2 regions of the Xenorhabdus sp. PB62.4 genome follow, and region 1 is predicted to be linked to the other one. Evidence: predicted binding sites of a transcription regulator. Region 1 holds the regulator's gene; the other holds the start of a gene.

What was found. The regulator ArgR, encoded in region 1, controls arginine synthesis, uptake and breakdown. The targets are predictions, from matches to a motif close to ANTGAATAAAAATACANT.
Region 2: a site for ArgR is predicted at 1,744-1,761, ahead of argC (N-acetyl-gamma-glutamyl-phosphate reductase). Genes of this name have one in related genera too.

The regions. Positions count from the first base shown of each region.
Region 1 covers NZ_NKHR01000003.1:261,427-264,853, forward strand. Annotated here, with positions in the region: gene mpl (UDP-N-acetylmuramate:L-alanyl-gamma-D-glutamyl-meso-diaminopimelate ligase) at 1-1,356, shown strand, start outside; gene argR (transcriptional regulator ArgR) at 1,457-1,927, opposite strand; gene mdh (malate dehydrogenase) at 2,463-3,401, shown strand.
Region 2 covers NZ_NKHR01000022.1:11,056-14,482, forward strand. Annotated here, with positions in the region: gene argB (acetylglutamate kinase) at 1-630, opposite strand, end outside; gene argC (N-acetyl-gamma-glutamyl-phosphate reductase) at 701-1,705, opposite strand; gene argE (acetylornithine deacetylase) at 1,808-2,965, shown strand; partial or broken gene Xenpb_RS15565 (DUF3800 domain-containing protein) at 3,121-3,427, opposite strand, start outside.

The DNA.
Region 1 (3,427 bases):
CTTGGCATCTGCGGTACTTTCATGGGAGGGTTGGCTATCCTTGCTCGTTCACTGGGCCATGAAGTCACAGGATCCGATGCAAATGTATATCCACCAATGAGCACTTTGCTGGAAAAGCAGGGTATTGAGCTGATTCAAGGATACGATCCTGCGCAGCTCGATCCTGTGCCAGATATAGTGATCATTGGTAATGCGATGACACGCGGTAACTCCTGTGTGGAAGCCGTGTTGGATCGTGGCATTCCTTATACCTCTGGCCCGCAATGGCTGCATGATTATGTATTGCCGGAACGTTGGGTATTGGCTGTCGCTGGAACCCATGGCAAAACAACAACGGCGGGTATGCTGGCATGGATCTTGGAAGCATGTGGTTATAAGCCGGGATTTTTGATCGGTGGCGTACCGGGTAATTTTGATGTTTCAGCACAAATCGGTGAAAGCCCATTTTTCGTGATTGAAGCAGATGAATATGACAGCGCCTTTTTTGATAAACGTTCAAAATTTGTGCATTACAGCCCTCGCACATTGATCATGAACAACCTTGAATTTGATCATGCTGATATTTTCGAAAATCTGGCCGCCATTCAAAAACAATTCCATCATCTTGTCAGAGTGGTTCCGAGCACGGGTAAGATCATTGTTCCCGATAATGACATTAACCTGAAACAGGTACTCTCAATGGGGTATTGGAGTGAGTTAGAGCAGCTTGGTGAAACCGGAAACTGGCAGGCGAAAAAAGTCAGTCAGGATAGCAGCCATTACCAAGTATTCCATCATGGCGAATGGGTTGGTGAAGTGAACTGGTCATTGGTTGGCGAGCACAATATGTATAATGGATTGATTGCGATTGCAGCCGCCCATCATGTTGGCGTTCAACCTGTGGATGCTTGTCAGGCTCTGGGCGAATTTATTAATGCCCGTCGCCGCCTTGAACTGCGTGGAGAAGTCAATCAGATCTCGGTTTATGATGATTTTGCGCATCATCCAACGGCTATCTTAGCCACACTGGAAGCACTGCGAAGTAAAGTGGGCGGAATGGCACGGATCCTTGCCGTATTGGAACCTCGGTCGAATACCATGAAAATGGGGACGAGTAAAAATGATATCGCTCCTTCCATGGGACGCGCCGATGAAGTTTTTCTTTATCAACCCGTCAACATTCCATGGCAGGTGGTTGAAATTGCTGAACAGTGTATTCAACCCGCTCGTTGGAGCGCTGACATTGATGTTTTGGTTAGGATGATTGTTGAAACGGCGCAGCCGGGCGATCACATCCTGATTATGAGCAACGGTGGATTCGGTGGTATCCATGAGAAATTGCTGGCTGAATTAGCGAAGAAAGCAAACGTCGCCTAATCGGGTAGTTCATTGGCGTAAGAGGATCGCACCTGCTGGACGATCCTCTTTTAGTCTGTATTGATATTCGCTGGTTTTATAAGTATGTGACAGTACCAGATTAGAGTTCCTGGTCAAACAGGTTGAGGATGGCTTCATAGAGCTGTTTTGTCGTGAAGTTTTGTGCTGGTGTGGAGAAAATAGTGTCATCTCCCGCAATACTGCCAAGAATACCTTCTGCTTTACCCAATGAATCTAGCAGGCGTGCAATTAACTGTGCTGCCCCCGGGCTGGTACGTATGACGACAATGCTATGGTTATAATCGACATCCAATACCAGATTTTTTAATGGGCTGGTGGCTGTGGGAACCCCCAGTTCTGCCGGCAAACAGTAGACCATTTCCATTTTTGCATTACGGGTTCTGACAGCGCCAAATTTCGTCAGCATTCTGGAAACTTTAGATTGGTTGATATTTTCAAACCCCTCGTCCTGAAGTGCTGCAACAATTTCACCTTGAGAGCTGAATTTTTCCTCTTTCAATAATGCCTTGAAAGCTTTTACCAAATCTTCCTGTTTCGAAGGAACACGCATATTTCACCATCGTCGAATCCGTTATGAAGCAGACATTATGCGAAAGAGTGAATTTTTATTCAAGAAAGAGACGAAAAAACCCAAATATCGAGCATAATTGAATATTCTCTCCTATAACCATATTAATTGTCTGTCTATTAATGATTTCATTTTTACTGATTTTTCCCACCTATTAAGCTTAGTAAATGTATTGTTAATTAAATTGTATTTTTCATGTGGAAGGGAAGTGTAAGAAGATCAAGCAGACTATTAATCATATTACTGGAATAATTCTCAAAATAGTGTCCGTTATCTCATTAACAGATAAGCCTTTTGTCTAGAATAAAGCAACTTTGGTGTTCCATCATAAGGCCATTAGGTAGATAATCTGGCTGTTAACAGATTGTTTTTAGAACGTAGTGATGAATGGGATTGAGGGTTTGCTTTGCCATCATTTTGTCACTGTAGTGATGTGTAGTGATGATAGAAAAATGAAGCACTCTCTTGACCAAACAGGTTTAAGTTTTTTTACAGCACTTATTTAAGGAGTATCAGGATGAAAGTTGCAGTTCTCGGTGCAGCCGGTGGTATTGGTCAGGCACTTGCCCTTCTACTCAAGACCCAACTTCCTTCAGGTTCAGAACTTTCCTTGTATGACATTGCTCCGGTGACCCCAGGTGTGGCAGCCGATCTGAGCCATATCCCAACGGAAGTCAAAGTCACTGGTTTTGCTGGTGAAGATGCAACCCCTGCTTTGGTAGGCGCAGATGTGGTATTGATTTCTGCGGGTGTGGCACGTAAGCCTGGTATGGATCGTTCCGATCTGTTTAATATCAATGCTGGGATCATTCGTAATCTGGTTCAACAGATTGCTAAAACTGCGCCAAAAGCATTAATCGGAATTATCACTAACCCGGTTAATACCACTGTGGCGATCGCGGCTGAGGTTCTGAAAAAAGAAGGTGTCTACGATAAAAATCGCCTGTTCGGTGTGACAACACTGGATGTTATCCGCTCCAATACTTTTGTTGCTGAACTGAAAGGCAAAAAAGCAGAAGAACTGGAAGTTCCGGTTATTGGTGGGCACTCAGGCGTAACTATTCTGCCACTGTTGTCTCAAATTCCAGGTGTTAGCTTCACTGATGAAGAAATTGAAGCATTGACCAAACGTATCCAGAACGCAGGCACTGAAGTGGTTGAGGCGAAAGCAGGTGGCGGATCGGCTACTCTGTCCATGGGACAGGCAGCGGCACGTTTAGGGCTTTCTCTGATCCGTGGTCTGCAAGGCGAAAGCAATGTTATCGAATACAGCTATGTCGAAGGTGACGGTCAATATGCTCGTTTCTTTGCTCAGCCTGTTCGCTTGGGTAAAAATGGTATCGAAGAACATTTAGATATTGGCAAGTTGAGTGCTTTCGAACAGAAGTCATTAGATAACATGCTGGATGTTTTGAATAAAGATATTGAGTTAGGCGAACAATTTATTAATAGTTGATTTATTTAATTCGTAATTTATTAATA
Region 2 (3,427 bases), on a different contig from region 1:
GGTAATAATGCCCTGCTCAATAAGCTGTTCGATCTTTTCCGATGTAGCTTCCGGGATTTTCTGACCTTTGCCATCCAAAATACCGCTAACATCAGATAACAAAACCAAATCTGCGTTTAACACTTGCGCAATGGCAGTCGCTGCCTGATCCGCATTCACATTCATCAATTCACCGTGTTCTGTCATTCCAATTGAACTGATAATCGGCATATAGCCCACATCCAGCAAAATTTTCAGGAAATCGGGGTGTCCGGGCTGAGCCTTTCCTGTATGACCAAACGTTTCATCAAGTTGGGATACTTTCACAATGCCACCATCTCCCAGACATAACCCAATGGCAGGCAATCGATATTTTATTGCCCATGCCAGTAACTTCTTGTTGGCTGTTCCCGCCAATGTTCCAGTAATGATATCGATTTGATCTGCTGGCGTGACTCGCAGACCTTGCTGTTTCAAAATCGGTAACTGCAATTTCTGCATCAGCTCATCAACCAAACAGCCACCACCATGGACAATGACCAGCGGGCGCTTATGGGTCTTTCGGTACAACTGCAATGTGGTGAATAACCGTTCCAGTGCTTCTTCGCTATCTAACAGCACCCCACCCAACTTGATAACTAACGGCTCCATCGGATTTATCCTCTGTCAGTATTAACATCTGTCGGAATTTTGATTCTTTTGGTATTCAATCTACTTCGGATTAAAGCAATGCCTGAGTTTCCTCATACCCAAAACGAATATTCATGCACTGCACAGCCTGTGCGGCGGCACCTTTCAGCAAATTATCCTCAGCCCCCACGATGATCAGGTGTTGCCCCTGAACAGCAAAACCAATATCGCAGAACGGCAAACCAACAACAGATTTCAGCGCAGGTACATCTTGGTTATATAAACGTACCAGCGGTTTATCGTGATAAGCCTGCAAATAAGCCTCTCTGACTTGTTCTTCTGTCACACCCGATTGCAGTTTGCAGGTAATTGTGGCAAGAATCCCGCGTGAAAAATTGCCCAAATGCGGTGTGAAGATCACTTCTGTACCTAAATGTGTCGCAATTTCAGGTTGATGGCGATGGCTAAAAACCCCATAAGGTTGCAAACTGACTTCACAAAAACTATTGGTTATCGATGCCTTTCGTCCTGCACCACTGACACCACTGACCGCATTGATCACGGGCCAATATTCCGTATCCAGTAAATTTTTTTCGAGCAGTGGTTTCAATGAAAGCTGGGAAACAGTAGGGTAACAACCGGGCACTGCAATCAACCGGGCGTGCTTGATTTTTTCTGCCTGCCATTCTGCCAATCCATACACTGCCTGTTCTAACCATGCTGAATTTTTATGTTCGAATCCATAGTATTTTTTATAAAACTGTGTATTTTGTACTCGGTAGGCACCTGATAAATCAAACACAATACAGCCCGATTCCAGAAATATCGGTGCAATGTCATGGCTGACTTCATGAGCTGTCGCGAGGAAAACCACATCAATACCACGCGCCGCCTCAGAAACATCAGTCAACGGCTGTAAGGGTAAATCAAGCATGCCTTTATATTGCGGGTAAAGCGCCGAAAAACATTTCCCTGCATCTGAACTTTGGGAAGAAACCATCAAACCGGAGAGATGGACATGGGGATGGCGTTGCAGATATGCTGCTAACTCAGCTCCGGTATAACCACTGGCACCAACTATCAAAGCATTCAACATGGGATTTATTCACCTTGTAGTATTAACCCAACGATATAATTGCATTTTTATTCAGTTAAAATGAATTAATATTGATACTATTATGAGTAAGGGCTGTCAACAGTGAATATCAAATTACCGCCATTTATTAAGTTATATCATCAGCTCATTGCAGCGCCTTCTATCAGTGCCACTGATGCTGAGCTGGATCAAAGCAATGAAGTTGTTATCAATCTGCTGGCGGAATGGCTAAAAGAGATTGGTTTTTCGATTGAAATTCAAGCTGTCCCTGAAACCCGGGGTAAATTCAATCTACTGGCTACATTGGGCAGTGGTTCGGGAGGTTTACTACTGTGTGGTCATACGGATACCGTTCCTTTTGATGCAGGGCGCTGGACACAAGATCCTTTCACACTCACCGAACGCGATGGAAAGTTATATGGGCTTGGCACGGCTGATATGAAAGGCTTTTTTGCCTTTATCATTGATGCTCTGCGGGATATTGATGCTAGTAAACTCTCTCATCCTCTTTATATTCTGGCTACCGCAGATGAAGAAACATCAATGGCCGGCGCACGTTACTTTGCTGCCAATGCCAACATTCGGCCTGATTTCGCAATTATTGGTGAGCCAACATCATTACAACCGATCCGCGCCCATAAAGGACATATAGCCCAATCGATCCGAATTGAAGGAAAATCAGGACATTCCAGCGATCCCGCGCGAGGTGTTAATGCCATTGATCTGATACATGAATCCATTACTCGACTGATAGAACTGCGCAACACCTTGCAAGAGCGCTATCACAATCCGGCCTTCGTTATTCCCTATCCGACCATGAATTTCGGCCACATTCATGGCGGGGATGCGGCAAACCGCATTTGTGCTTGCTGCGAACTACATATGGATATCCGCCCTCTTCCTGGATTGACTTTGCAGGATTTAAACGGATTGCTGAATGAGGCATTGGAACCCGTAAAACAACGCTGGCCCGGGCGCCTGAACGTAACGGAACTCCATCCCCCGATTCCGGGTTATGAATGCCCAACAGACCATAAATTGGTTGGTGTGATTGAAAAATTGTTGGGAACGAAAGCGGATACCGTCAACTACTGTACAGAAGCGCCATTTATTCAGGAGTTGTGCCCGACATTGGTCTTAGGGCCGGGCTCGATTGAACAAGCGCATCAACCCGATGAATTCTTGGACATGGCATTTATTGAACCAACAAGGAAACTGCTTTCACAACTTGTGGAGCATTTTTGTTTGAGTCCCCATTAAAAGCCGTGAACTAAAAACAACTGTTCTCCCAATCGTCAAATTACTAATTGATTTTCCCTCAAAAAATGCTCATAATTAGTACTATAAATGGATTGGGAGTGCCCGGTCGGCGTTATAACCTCGGTGAGTGCATCGGGGTTTTTCGCTATTTAGGACTAGGGAAAAATTTTTAACCCCCACTGTTTATATCCCATCCCAACAGCATTTCTTCCTCCTTCATAATAGAACTTTTCCTTCAATATATCGAATGCTCGGTTAAACTGTCCTGGTTTCAAAACATGTCTACCAATAGGCCTGGCAACTAAATCAGCGAGTTGTAGACCAGAGGAATTACTTGTTTTGGCTGCCATCCTGATCTTAAAGGGTAAATCTCTGTGATATTTATTTTCTCCATCACAAATTCGACGAAACTCCAGCTCAAGATCACTGTCTTCTTTAAGACCCCGTTTTTCCACAATAACG